Regions from separate parts of the Streptomyces sp. NPDC052682 genome, predicted to be linked through region 2. Evidence: riboswitches for the same ligand, from Rfam matches in the RefSeq annotation. Region 2 holds a riboswitch; the other holds the start of a gene.
The links. A riboswitch is a leader RNA that binds a small molecule or an ion and turns the genes downstream of it on or off. The one in region 2 is predicted to bind glycine.
Positions count from the first base shown of each region.

Region 1: it holds a riboswitch for glycine, as region 2 does, so the genes downstream of both, gcvP (aminomethyl-transferring glycine dehydrogenase) here and gcvT (glycine cleavage system aminomethyltransferase GcvT) in region 2, are expected to answer to the same signal.

Region 1 covers NZ_JBFATS010000020.1:8,439-15,538, reverse strand. The annotation lists gene AB0K80_RS27675 (ABC transporter permease) at 1-304, shown strand, start outside; gene AB0K80_RS27670 (ABC transporter ATP-binding protein) at 343-1,410, shown strand; gene gcvP (aminomethyl-transferring glycine dehydrogenase) at 1,450-4,335, opposite strand; glycine riboswitch at 4,512-4,607, opposite strand; gene AB0K80_RS27660 (PRC-barrel domain-containing protein) at 4,721-5,098, shown strand; gene AB0K80_RS27655 (DNA polymerase IV) at 5,014-6,444, opposite strand; gene AB0K80_RS27650 (MerR family transcriptional regulator) at 6,532-7,100, opposite strand, start outside.
Region 2 covers NZ_JBFATS010000011.1:28,629-35,728, reverse strand. The annotation lists gene AB0K80_RS18725 (ABC transporter substrate-binding protein) at 1-29, opposite strand, end outside; gene AB0K80_RS18720 (ABC transporter permease) at 38-1,036, opposite strand; gene AB0K80_RS18715 (enhanced serine sensitivity protein SseB C-terminal domain-containing protein) at 1,362-2,156, opposite strand; gene AB0K80_RS18710 (enhanced serine sensitivity protein SseB) at 2,306-3,109, opposite strand; gene AB0K80_RS18705 (AAA family ATPase) at 3,273-3,941, opposite strand; glycine riboswitch at 4,162-4,258, shown strand; gene gcvT (glycine cleavage system aminomethyltransferase GcvT) at 4,438-5,556, shown strand; gene gcvH (glycine cleavage system protein GcvH) at 5,668-6,045, shown strand; gene glyA (serine hydroxymethyltransferase) at 6,057-7,100, shown strand, end outside.

The sequences.
Region 1 (7,100 bases), on a different contig from region 2:
CGAGGAGGCCGCCACGACCCTGGGCGCCTCCCGCCTCACCGCCTTCCGCCGGGTCACGCTGCCCCTGATCGCCCCGGGCGTCGCGGCCGGCGCGGTCCTGGCCTGGGCCCGGGCCCTCGGCGAGTTCGGCGCGACGATCACCTTCGCGGGCAACTTCCCGGGCCGTACGCAGACCATGCCGCTGGCGGTCTACCTGGCCCTGCAGAACGACCCGGCGGCGGCGATCGCCCTCAGCCTGGTCCTGCTCACCGTGTCGATCGTGGTCCTGGCAGGCCTGCGCGACCGCTGGCTGACGCCCTCATGAAGCCGCCCCCCATCCCCTCACGAGGACACGCTCCCCTGATGACCACCCCCGGCACCCCACCCGAGCACGAGGGCCTCGACGCCCACCTGGTGGTCGACCGAGGAACCTTCCACCTGGACATCACCCTCACCGCGGCCCCCGGCGACGTGCTGGCCCTGCTCGGCCCCAACGGCGCCGGCAAGACCACCGCCCTGCGCGCCCTCGCGGGCCTGACCCCCCTCACCGCGGGCCACCTGCGCCTGGACGGCAGGAACCTCGACCGCACCCCGCCCGAGTCCCGCCCGGTCGGCGTCGTCTTCCAGGACTACCTGCTCTTCCCCCACCTGACCGCCCTCGACAACGTCGCCTTCGGCCCCAGGTGCCGGGGCGCCACCAAGGCCGAGGCCCGCGCCCGGGCCGCCGAATGGCTCGCCCGCATGGGCCTCGCCGACCACACCGCCGCCAAGCCCCGCCACCTCTCCGGCGGCCAGGCGCAGCGTGTCGCCCTGGCCCGCGCCCTGGCCATCGGCCCCCGCCTGCTGCTCCTCGACGAGCCGCTGGCCGCCCTGGACGCCCGTACCCGTCTGGACGTACGGGCCCAGCTCCGCCGTCACCTGGCCGGCTTCGAGGCGGTCGCCGTCCTGGTCACGCACGACCCGCTGGACGCCATGGTGCTGGCCGACCGCCTGGTCGTCATCGAGCACGGCCAGGTCGTGCAGGAGGGCACCCCCTCCGACATCGCCCGCCACCCGCGCACCGACTACATCGCCCAACTGGTCGGCCTGAACCTCTACCGCGGCACGGCCGACGGCCACACGGTCCGGCTCGCCACCGGTCCCGCCATCACGACCACCGAAGACCTCACGGGCCCGGCCTTCGTGGCGTTCCCGCCCAGCGCCGTGACCCTGTACCGCGACCGGCCCACCGGCTCCAGCGCCCGCAACCTGTGGCGCTGCGAGGTCGCGGGCCTTCAGACACACGGCGACCAGATCCGCGCCGACCTCGCCGGCGAACTCCCGCTGACCGCCGACCTGACCACGGTCGCCGCCGCCGAACTCGGCCTGCACCCGGGTGCGACCGTCTGGGCCACGGTCAAGGCGGCCCAGACCCACGCCTACCCGGCGTGAGGGGCTCCGCCGCGGCGGAGCCCCGGCGGGCCCGGCCGCTCAGTCCTCGTACGCGTCCAGCGGCGGGCAGGAGCACACCAGGTTCCGGTCACCGAAGGCCTGGTCGATCCGGCGCACCGGCGGCCAGTACTTGTCGGCGGCCGACACCCCGCCCGGGAAGACGGCCTCCTCGCGGCTGTACGGGTGCTGCCACTCCCCGCCGAGCACCCGAGCCGTGTGCGGGGCGTTGCGCAGCGGGTTGTCGTCCGCGGGCCACTGGCCGGAGCCGACCTTCTCGATCTCCGCGCGGATGGCGATCATCGCCTCGCAGAACCGGTCCAGCTCGGTCAGGTCCTCCGACTCGGTCGGCTCGATCATCAGCGTCCCCGCCACCGGGAACGACATCGTCGGCGCGTGGAACCCGTAGTCGATCAGCCGCTTGGCGACGTCGTCCACGGTCACACCGGTCGCCTTGGTGATCGGGCGCAGGTCGATGATGCACTCGTGTGCCACCAGCCCGCCGGGACCGGTGTAGAGGACCGGGTAGTGCGGCTCCAGCCGCTTGGCGATGTAGTTGGCGCTCAGCACCGCCACCTGCGTGGCCCGCCGGAGCCCCTCGCCGCCCATCAGACGGACGTACGCCCACGAGATGGGCAGGATGCCCGCCGACCCCCACGGCGCGGCCGAGATCGGCCCCACGCCCGTCTCAGGCCCGGCCTCGGGCTGCAGCGGGTGGTTCGGCAGGTACGGCGCGAGGTGCTCGCGCACCGCCACCGGCCCGACGCCCGGGCCGCCGCCGCCGTGCGGGATGCAGAAGGTCTTGTGCAGGTTCAGGTGGGAGACGTCACCGCCGAAGTGCCCCGGCTTGGCGAGCCCCACCAGGGCGTTGAGGTTCGCCCCGTCGACGTAGACCTGTCCGCCGGCCTCGTGCACCTGCGCGCAGATCTCGGAGACGTGCTCCTCGAACACACCGTGGGTGGACGGGTAGGTGATCATCAGTACCGCGAGCTCGTCGCCGTACTGCTCGATCTTCGCCCGCAGGTCGTCCACGTCGATCTCGCCGTCCTCGGCGGTCTTCACGACGACGACCCTCATGCCCGCCATCGCGGCGCTGGCGGCGTTCGTGCCGTGCGCGGAGGACGGGATCAGGCACACGGTGCGCTGCTCGTCCCCGTTGGCCCGGTGGTACCCGCGTACGGCGAGCAGCCCGGCCAGCTCGCCCTGCGACCCGGCGTTGGGCTGGAGGGACACCTTGTCGTACCCGGTGACCTCGGCGAGACGTTCCTCCAGCTCGCGGATGAGCGTGAGGTACCCCTGCGCCTGCTCGCCGGGCGCAAACGGGTGCAGCTGCCCGAACTCGGGCCAGGTGACCGGCTCCATCTCGGTCGTCGCGTTGAGCTTCATGGTGCACGAGCCCAGCGGGATCATGCCCCGGTCCAGCGCGTAGTCGCGGTCGGCCAGCCGGCGCAGGTAGCGCAGCATCGCGGTCTCGGAGCGGTGCTGGTGGAAGACGGGGTGCGTCAGGATCGCGTCACTGCGCAGCAGAGCCCCCGGCAGCGTGTCCTGCGCCGCCGCGTCCAGCTGGTCGATGTCGCCCTCGACCCCGAACGCGTTCCACACGGCCCGCAGCTGGGCCCGGCCGGTGGTCTCGTCGCAGGCGATCGAGACGTGGTCGGCGTCGACGAGCCGCAGGTTGACCCCGTTCTCCCGCGCCGCGGCGACGACCTCGCCGGCCCGTCCCGCCACGCGCACGGTGAGGGTGTCGAAGAAGGCCCGGTGCACGACCTCCACACCGCCCGCCGCCAGCCCGGCGGCGAGGACGGTGGCGTACCGGTGGGTCCGGCGCGCGATGCCCTTCAGGCCCTCCGGCCCGTGGTAGACGGCGTACATCCCCGCCATGACGGCGAGCAGCACCTGCGCGGTGCAGATGTTGCTGGTCGCCTTCTCACGGCGGATGTGCTGCTCACGCGTCTGCAGCGCGAGCCGGTAGGCCTTGTGCCCGTCGGCGTCCACCGACACGCCCACCAGCCGCCCCGGCAGGCTGCGCGCGAACTTCTCGTGCACCGCCATGTAGCCGGCGTGCGGCCCGCCGAACCCCATCGGCACACCGAACCGCTGCGTCGTCCCGACCGCGATGTCGGCCCCCAGCTCACCCGGCGACTTCAGCAGCGTCAGCGCGAGCAGGTCGGCGGCGACGGTGACGAGCGCGCCCAGCTCGTGCGCCTGGTCGATCACCGGCTTGATGTCCCGTACGGCACCGGAGGCACCGGGGTACTGGATCAGCACGCCGTTGATCTCCCGCTCGGCGACCTCGGCCGGGATGCCGTCGCCGAGGTCGGCGACGACGACCTCGACCCCGGTCGGTTCGGCACGGGTCTGGATCACGGCGATGGTCTGCGGGAGCGCGTCCGCGTCGACCAGGAACAGCCCCTTCTTGTTCCGGCCCATGCGCCGCGACAGCGCCATGGCCTCGGCGGCCGCGGTGCCCTCGTCGAGCAGCGAGGCACCGGAGGTCGGCAGCCCGGTCAGGTCGGCGACCATGGTCTGGAAGTTCAGCAGCGCCTCGAGCCGCCCCTGCGAGATCTCCGGCTGGTACGGCGTGTAGGCGGTGTACCAGGCGGGATTCTCCATGACGTTGCGCAGGATCACGGGCGGGGTGAAGGTCCCGTAGTACCCGAGGCCGATCATCGAGGTGAGGACCTGGTTGCGGTCGGCCAGCGACCGCAGCTCGGCGAGCACCTCGGCCTCGCTGCGCGCGCCCGGCAGGTCCAGCCGGTCCGCGTTCTTGATCACGTCCGGGACCGCGGCGGCGGTGAGCTCGTCGAGCGAGCCGTAGCCGACCTGCGCGAGCATCTTGGCCCGCGCCTCCTGGTCGGGCCCGATGTGGCGCTGTTCGAAGGGGATTCCCTGCTCGAGCTCGGAGAGCGGGGTGCGATGGGCGGTCATTGCGGAGGCCTCCTGGTCTGACGCGACCTTCGAGGGGCACCACGGCACGGGTGCCCCGACGGCCTCCCCCTCTGTCATCTCGACCTGAGAGCTTCACCGGATCGCCCGAAGGCCTCCGGCTTTCACCGTCGGTGAGAGCGGAAGCCGTCGACACCCGCTCTGCTTTCCAGAGTGACCTCGTCCGTGCGGTACGTGGGCCTGAGAGATTCCGGGGAGGATTTGCTCCTTCGGCGCCTCCGATGGTGTCTGGAGGACTCTCCCGCACGGGGTCAGCAGCCGTCTGCCAGCCTACCAGCGGGGTCAACGCCGGGACCTTCGAGTGGCCGGGTCCTCGATTGTGCCGTTGTGTAGTGCTTACGGATGTTTGCGACCATGTGGAGGGCCCGTGCGTACCGACATCGACCCACGCAACCTGATCGGCCGCAAGGCGTTCGACCGCAACGGCACCAGGATCGGCACGATCGACGAGGTCTACCTCGACGACGCCACCGGCGTCCCCGAGTGGGCGGCCATACGCACCGGCCTGTTCAGCAGGGACGCCTTCGTCCCCCTGGAGCCGAGCGAGCTGATCGACGGCGCCCTCCACGTCCCCTTCGACCGCGCCCTGATCAAGGAGGCCCCCGACTTCGGCGTCGGCCGCCACCTCTCCCCCGAGCAGGAACTCCAGCTGTACCACCACTACGGCCTCGACGTGGCAGCCCCTCCCCCGCCGGCCGACCACCGCTTCGGCACACTGGCCGACACGGACGAGACACCGGCCTGAGAACCCTGCCCGGGTCTTCGCGCCACCAGCGGCAACGGATCCGCCGGCTCCAGCTGAGGGTCGTCCACACGGAAGGTCCGCACCCGCCCCGGCTCCGAGTCGGGCGTCTCGAACCGCACGGTGACCCGCCCGAGACCACTGCCCTGCACCCACCCGTGCCCGTACACGGCGTGCCGTACGTCGTGCCCGGCCGGCCAGCGCCGCTCCACAGGCGCCTGCTGCTCGTGGGCGGGCACGGCTTCCGGCTCCTCCACCGGGGCCTGAGGACGCTCCCCCGCCGCCTGCGCGAAGAGGTCCTCCTGCGTGTAGTCGGCGAGCCCGCTGACCCCGACGCCGAGCAGCCGCACGCCGCCTGTCGTGTCGACGGAGCCCAGCAGCCGGGCCGCCGCCTCCCGGATCACCGCCGGATCGTCCGTGGGCCCCCGCAGCGTCTCCGACCGGGTCAGCGTGGAGAAGTCGTACCGCCGCACCTTCAGTACGATCGTCCGCCCCGACAGCCCGGCCCCGCGCAGCCGCCGCACACACCGGTCGGCGAGCCGCTGCACCTCCAGCCCGACGCGCACCCGGTCATGGATGTCCACGTCGTAGGTGTCCTCCACCGACACCGACTTCGCCTCCCGCTCGGCCACCACGGGCCGGTCGTCCCGTGCCAGCGCCATGGCGTACAGCGCGTGCCCGTGCGCCTTGCCCAGCAGGCGCACGAGCTCGTCCTCGCCCGCCTCGGCGAGTTCACCGACGGTGTGGATCCCGGCGCGCCGCAGATGGTCACCGGTGGCCGGGCCGACGCCCGGCAGCGTCCGCACCGGCATCGGCTCGAGCAGTGCCCGCTCGGTCCCCGGCTCGATCAGCACCAGTCCGTCCGGCTTGGCCTGCTCGGAGGCAATCTTCGCGAGCATCTTGGAGGCGGCCAGGCCCACCGACCCCGTGAGCCCGGTGACGGCCCGGATGTCCGCGCGCAGCTTCGCCCCGGCCAGCCGTGCCGACCGCTCGTCCCAGGCCGCCGCGCCGGCCTCCAGATCCACGAACGCCTCGTCCAGGCTGAGCGGCTCCACCAGGGGCGACAAGGCGCGCAGCAGCTCCATCACCTGCTCGCTGATCGACCGGTAGAACGCGAACCTGGGCACCAGGTACGCGGCGTTCGGAGCGAGCCGCCGGGCCTGCGCCATGGGCATCGCGGAGTGCACGCCGAACACCCGGGCCTCGTACGACGCCGTGGCCACCACCCCGCGCGGGCCGAGTCCGCCGACGATCACGGCCTTCCCGCGCAGGCTCGGCTTGGACGCCTGCTCCACCGAGGCGAAGAAGGCATCCATGTCGAGATGCAGGATCGTGGGCGCGGTTCTCACATCTCCGATGCTGCCTCACGCCACTGACAACGGCCGGGGGGCACGGCCCCTCCCGGCTCTGGGTCACGGCCCCGGGCCGGCGACGGCTCAGACGGCCCGGTTGCGCCGCCGCGCGAGCTCGTCCGCCGGGTTGTGGCCGACCAGGGTCTCCCCCGTGTCGACCCGCTCGCCGTGCAGCTGGGAAAGCGCGTTCTCGACGTCACGCCACACCACGCCGACGGCGATCCCGAAGATCCCCTGACCGCCCTGGAGCAGGGCGTGGACCTCGTCGGGCGACGTGCACTCGTAGACCGTGGCGCCGTCGCTCATCAGCGTCATGCGCTCCAGGTCACGGAAACCGCGTTCCCTCAGGTGCTGCACCGCGGTGCGGATGTTCTGCAGCGACACCCCGGTGTCCAGGAACCGCTTGACGATCTTCAGGACGACGACGTCCCGGAAGCTGTACAGCCGCTGCGTCCCGGACCCGTAGGCGGGCCGCACGCTCGGCTCGACGAGCCCGGTGCGGGCCCAGTAGTCCAACTGCCGGTAGGTGATCCCCGCGGCGGCGCAGGCCGTGGGGCCGCGATAGCCGATCTGCTCGGACGCCATGGACGTCGTCCCTCCGCTGCTCGGCACGGCCGTCGGCCGCTGGGGCGGGTGGTCGGCCGCGCTGATGT
Region 2 (7,100 bases):
CTCGTCTTCACCTGAGGAAGCCCCCTCATTCGATGGATCACTTGCTGCGAGGGTCGAGGGCGTCACGCAGCCCGTCACCCAGCAGGTTGAAGGCCAGGACGGTGACGAAGATCGCCAGTCCGGGCACGAACATGTACTGCGGATCGGCCGTGTAGAGATCCACGGCGTTGCTGAGCATGCCTCCCCAGGAGGCCTGCGGCGGAGCGATACCGACACCGAGGAAGCTCAGCGCGGCCTCGAACAGGATGTTCGTCGGGATGATCAGCGTCGAGTAGACGAGGATCGGCGCGACGAGGTTGGGCAGCAGCTCCCGGAACAGCACGTACGGGCCGCGCGCCCCGAGGCTCGTGGCGGCCTCGATGAACTCGCGCTTGCGCAGCGTCATGGTCTGGGCGCGCACGATGCGGCCGATGTACGGCCAGCTGAAGAAGCCGATCACGAAGATCAGCACGCAGATGCGCAGCGGGAGGCCGTCGAGCCCGAAGAAACCGTCCTGCACGGAGGCCGAGATGGAGATGGCGAACAGCAGGAGCGGGAAGGCGAGGAAGGTGTCCATCATCCGGCTGATGACACTGTCGATCCAGCCGCCGTAGTACCCGGCGATGACGCCGAGCACGGTGCCGATGACCACGGAGAGCAGCGTGGCGCCGCCGGCGACCAGCAGGGAGACCCAGGAGCCGTCGATGATGCGGGCGAGCATGTCGCGGCCGTACTGGGGGTCCACGCCGAGCGGGTGGTCCCAGCTCATGCCGCCCCAGCCGCCCTTGGGGGCGAGCAGCGCAGGGTCGATGAGGTCCTGGTTGAACTTGTTGGGATCGAGTCCGAAAATCCACTGGATCGGCTTGGAGAACACCGCCATCAGGACCAGCAGGATGACGACGACGCCTCCGGCCATCGCCACCTTGTCCCGCTTGAAGCGCATCCAGGCGATCTGGGTGAGCGAGCGCCCTTCGATCTGGCTCTTCTTGACCCCGGAGAGCACGGCCTCGGGCTGTGCTCCGGCTTCCGCCCCGGTGGTCTCGATCGGTGCGGTCACGGTGCGATTGACCCCTCTCGGCCGGCGATGGCCGACCCCCTGGCTGCCGCGGTAGCGGTGTGCTTGTCTCGTACACGTGACCGACCCCGGCCCGTGTCTTGACGGGGAGTCTTCAACGCTTCGGCGATCTGTTGCCAGACTTGACGGTGAAAGGATGCGTAACCGTGATGCTGTCTGACGGGTTCCGTTATCCGAACAGTGGGTAACGGGGGTCGGACAGCTGCGGATGAGGGCATTCTATGGCGCAACCGGACATTTCGCCCACCTCTACGCGCGGAGACGCACGGGATCGACCGCTGTCACCGGACGTCGGTGCGCCATCGGGTCAGTACCGCGCCTGGGAAGGCGGATAGCCGTAGCCGGCCGCCGGGGCGGGCGCGGCGGCATGGGCCTCGCGGTCGTAGAACGGACGGGCGTTGGCCCGCATCCACATCGCGACCGGGTCGTGCTCGTCGGCCAGCGCCACGGTCGACACGGGCAGCCCGTCCGGGACCGCCCCGATCGACTGCCGCATCATCGCCCGCACCGACTCCACGGCCGGCGCGGAGGTGTCGTACACGTCGAGCCCGATGGCCAGGTACGGCGCGCCGAGCGCGGGCTGCACCCAGGCGCGGCGCAGCGCGCGGACGGCCGGGGTGCGGTGGGCGTTCTGCGCGAGCAGGGCCCAGAACTGCGGGAGCTCGATCGCCGGCTCGGACAGCCGCAGCGGCCCCGCGGGCTGCCGGTCCAGGCCGGTGGCGATGCGCCGCAGGTCCAGCCAGGGAATGCCGACACCGCCGCCGGGGGCGTGCGGGTTCAGCCAGAGGCCGTAGTGGTCGGGGTACAGGGCCCGGGCCACCTCCAGACCGTCGACCACCTCGTACGACCGGTTCCAGCCGCTGGCGCTGAGCTCCTGGGCGGAGGTCACGCACGGGGCGTAGCCGTGGCCGTCGACCTCCATGTTCCCGTACTGGGCGTCCGGGGAGCCGGCCTGGCCGTGCCACAGCAGCATCCAGACCTGGCCGGTGGCGGGGGTGGCGAGCGCGCGCAGGAGCGCCTCGTAGGCGTCATAACGCCCCGGCGTGACCTGGCGCAGCATGTGCTCGACCTGGCCGGCCGCGGCAGTGCCGCTCGCGCTCACGTTGTACCGCCCCTCTGTTACCGCACCCTTGCCCGCGTGGTGCGACTAGCTTAAGCCCGGCCGGCGGCCCCGGCCCTGGTGCGGTGCCGCGGGTGCCGGTGCGGGTGGTGCCTGGTGGGTGGTGGGTCGCTCTGCGAGGACGCTGTTGCTCAGGGCTCCAGCAGGTCGCGCGTGTAGAAGGGCCGCACGCGGTCGCGCAGCCAGTCGCTCACCGGGTCCTGGGCGACGTCCATCAGGACCAGGTTGACGGGCCACTGCACCGGCACCTTGCCGAGGGCGCGGCCGAGGGCCTCCAGGGGCAGGGCCCGCAGGTCGCCCTCCCACTGGGACAGTTCGACGCCGACGAACATCACCGGGTCGGCCGTCTCGATGGCGGCGAGGCAGCGGCGCGCGGTGCGGACCACGCCGATGGTGTCGAACTCGGCGGAGGCGGCGGACAGGAAGTCCACCGGGTCCTCCTGCCAGTCGGGTTCGAACAGCCGGACCCGGCCGCCGCTCGCGGGGCCGTCCAGCGGGGTGCGTCCGGCGCGGCACAGCTCGGCCACGGCGGGCGGCGGCAGCGGAACACCGACCACACCGCCCGGGTTGACGGCGATCCCGGCCTGCGGGGGCAGACCGCGGGCGAACTCCACGGCCGGGGCGATGGTGTACGACATGTGCGAGCCGACGACCTGACGGAACTGCTCCTCGGAGCTGAACACCGGCACGTACGCCTGGCCGCCGATCTCCATGCCCGGCAGGTCCAGCGGACCGCTGTGCGGGCCGCCGCCGCTCGGCAGCGGGATCCAGACGAAGCTGCGGCCCAGGACCTCGATGATCCGGCCCGCGGCGGACGGTCCTGCCCCGAGGGACGCCGAGAGCACCTCCTCCAGCTCGTTGCCGGGCCACCCGCCGTGCGGGTGGGGGTGCGCCTGCGCCGGGAAGTCCGCGGAGAAGCCCGCCGGGAAGTCCATCTGCCTACCGCCTGCCGTGAACCACTGCTGCGCTGAAAGGCTAACGGTACGCGCCTTTGGGCGCCCGGCCCGGGGGATCGGGCCGGCCGGGCGGGGGTGAGGAGGCCTGAGCGGCGGGCCCGCACCCGCCGACCGGGCGGCCCCGGGAAGTCCGCCCCGCCGCTCAGCCCGTGAAGCCGATGCGCCGCAGGGCGTTCGCCGCGTCGCGGTCCAGCAGGATCGCCGAGGCGCAGCCCGCCGGCAGGTCGCCGTGCTCCACCGCCCGCAGCAGGCGGGTGGTGACGTCGCGGTGGCGGCGGAAGGCGTAGCGGGAGACGCCGCGGCCGCGGGCGCGCTGGCCGGCCAGGGCCTGCTCGGGGGTGACGTCGAGCAGGAGCAGGTGCAGGGTGCCGCCCCGGCGGCGGGCCTCCCGGGCCAGCCAGCGCCGCACCCACGCCTGCGTACCGCAGTCGTGCACCACGACGCCCTCGCCGGAGCGCAGGGCGCGGCGCAGTCCGGCGTAGTGGGCGAGGCGGACGAGCGGGCGGTAGACGGCGTAGGGCAGGAAGCGGGGCATCCGGGCGTCCCAGCGGTCCCGGGTGTCCTGGGAGTCGACGCGCGGGCCCTTGACGGCGCGTCGCATGAGGGTGGACTTGCCGCTGCCGGGCAGTCCCGTGATCGCCACGAGGTCCCGGGGCCCGAAGAGCAGGGCGTGCGGGCTGTGGCCGTGCCGCGCGCGCAGGTCCCGGACGACGGCTGCCCCCAGTGGGGCGCACGCCTCCCGGGGGGTCGCAGCGGGCTGCTCGGGCAGCGCGACACCCGTGGTCGTGGCGTACGCCGTGGTCCTGTTCACCGTGATCGTCCTCCCCTGGGGCCAGGTACGGAGTCCCATCCCCGCCGAGTGTAAAGAGAAGGTAATGCGGGACGTTCCGCGTTTGTGTGCGTTTTGGCAACAGGCGCGCTACAGCCCGCTGTGACCGGCTGCGCACCCTGTGCGCTCCCTGTGGAAGGTCCCCCTGCCGCGCCGGAGAGATGCGTGCAATGATGAGCCCGCCAACTGCATACCGGCCGTTTGAATCCGCGCGGGAGAGTTCCCAGCACGTCAGCTGGGGCGCCGAAGGAGCAAGTCCCTCCCTTGAATCTCTCAGGCCCCGTTACCGCGCGGGCGAGGCACATCTGAAAAGCGGGCCGCCCGCACGGCGGTCCCACCCAAGGTGCAAGCCCCGATCGTCCCTGTGGCGGTCGTGGCGAACCTCTCAGGTTCCGATGACAGATGGGGAGGACGTTCCTCTGCGGAGGACCTTTCCTCGCCCGTCCTTTGCGTTCACGCCCTGGGAGACGACCGACCGATGAGCAGTACTGAACTCCGCCACACCGCGCTCGATGCCGTGCATCGCTCGCTCGGCGCGACGATGACCGACTTCGCCGGCTGGGACATGCCCCTGCGGTACGGCTCGGAGCGCGAGGAGCACCTCGCGGTGCGCACCCGGGCGGGGCTGTTCGACCTCTCCCACATGGGCGAGATCACCGTCACCGGCCCGCAGGCCGCCGCGCTGCTGGATTACGCCCTGGTCGGCAACATCGGCGCCGTCAAGCCCGGCCGCGCCCGCTACACCATGATCTGCCGCGAGGACGGCGGCATCCTGGACGACCTGATCGTCTACCGTCTGGCTCAGACCGAGTACATGGTGGTGGCCAACGCCTCCAACGCCCAGGCCGTCCTGGACGCGCTCGTGGACCGCTCCGCCGGCTTCGACGCCGAGGTGCGCGACGACCGGGACAACTACGCCCTCATCGCGGTCCAGGGTCCGCAGTCCCCCGGGATCCTCAAGACCCTCACCGACGCCGACCTCGACGGGCTGAAGTACTACGCCGGGCTGCCCGGGACCGTCGCCGGCGTGCCCGCGCTGATCGCCCGTACCGGTTACACCGGCGAGGACGGCTTCGAGCTGTTCGTCGAGCCGGCGCACGCCGTGGAGCTGTGGCAGGCGCTGACGAAGGCCGGCGAGGGCGTGGGCCTGGTGCCGTGCGGGCTGTCCTGCCGGGACACCCTGCGCCTGGAGGCGGGCATGCCGCTGTACGGGCACGAGCTGACCACCGAGCTCACCCCCTTCGACGCCGGGCTCGGCCGGGTGGTGAAGTTCGACAAGGAGGGCGACTTCGTGGGCCGCGCGGCCCTGGAGCAGGCCGCCGCCCGCGCCCAGGAGAACCCCCCGCGGGTCCTGGTCGGCCTGGTCGCCCAGGGCCGCCGTGTGCCGCGCGCCGGGTACGCCGTGGTCGCCGGCGGCGAGGTGATCGGCGAGGTCACCTCCGGCGCCCCCTCCCCCACCCTCGGCAAGCCGATCGCGATGGCGTACGTCGACGCGGCGCACGCCGCCCCGGGCACACCGGGCGTCGCCGTGGACATCCGGGGCACCCACGAGCCGTACAGGGTCGTGGCGCTGCCGTTCTACACGCGCCAGAAGTAGACACTTGACGCGCGGTCCGGCGTGCGACCGCGCCCACCCGCACGCTGCTCACCAGCGGTTTCCGCAGTCCCCCGTCACCAGCACACCCCCGCGTACAGGAGAATTCAGGCCATGAGCAACCCCCAGCAGCTGCGTTACAGCAAGGAGCACGAGTGGCTGTCGGCCGCCGAGGACGGCGTCGCGACGGTCGGCATCACGGAGCACGCGGCCAACGCGCTCGGCGATGTGGTCTTCGTCCAGCTCCCGGAGGTCGGCGCCACCGTGACCGCGGGCGAGACCTGCGGCGAGCTGGAGTCGACCAAGTCGGTGTCCGACCTGTACTCCCCGGTCTCCGGTGAGGTCACCGAGGTCAACGAGGACGTGGTGAACGACCCGTCGCTGGTGAACTCGGCCCCCTTCGAGGGCGGCTGGCTGTTCAAGGTGCGCGTCACGGACGAGCCGGCCGACCTGCTCTCCGCCGACGAGTACGACGCCCACATCGCCGGCTGAGGAGCCCGTCCATGACGTCCGTTCTGCACACGCCGCTGCACGAGCTCGACCCGGCCGTGGCCGCCGCGGTCGACGCCGAGCTGCACCGCCAGCAGTCCACCCTGGAGATGATCGCCTCGGAGAACTTCGCGCCGGTGGCGGTGATGGAGGCGCAGGGCTCGGTCCTGACCAACAAGTACGCCGAGGGCTACCCGGGCCGCCGCTACTACGGCGGCTGCGAGCACGTCGACGTGGTCGAGCAGATCGCGATCGACCGGGTCAAGGAGCTGTTCGGCGCCGAGCACGCCAACGTGCAGCCGCACTCGGGCGCCCAGGCCAACGCGGCCGCGATGTTCGCGCTGCTCAAGCCGGGCGACACGATCATGGGTCTGAACCTCGCGCACGGCGGGCACCTGACCCACGGTATGAAGATCAACTTCTCCGGCAAGCTGTACGACGTCGTCGCCTACCACGTCGGTGACGACGGCCGGGTCGACATGGCCGAGGTCGAGCGCCTCGCCAAGGAGGCCAGGCCCAAGCTGATCGTGGCCGGCTGGTCCGCCTACCCGCGGCAGCTGGACTTCGCCGCGTTCCGCCGGATCGCCGACGAGGTCGGCGCGTACCTGATGGTCGACATGGCGCACTTCGCGGGTCTGGTGGCGGCCGGACTGCACCCCAACCCCGTCCCGCACGCGCACGTGGTCACCACCACCACCCACAAGACGCTGGGCGGCCCGCGCGGCGGTGTGATCCTGTCCACCGCCGAACTCGCCAAGAAGATCAACTCCGCCGTCTTCCCCGGTCAGCAGGGCGGCCCGCTGGAGCATGTGATCGCGGCCAAGGCGGTCGCCTTCAAGGTGGCGGCGAGCGAGGACTTCAAGGAGCGGCAGCGCCGTACCCTGGAGGGCGCGCGCATCCTCGCCGAACGCCTGGTCAAGGACGACGTCGCCGAGCACGGCGTCTCGGTGCTGTCCGGCGGCACCGACGTGCACCTGGTCCTGGTGGACCTGCGCGACTCGGAACTGGACGGGCAGCAGGCCGAGGACCGGCTCCACGAGATCGGCATCACCGTCAAC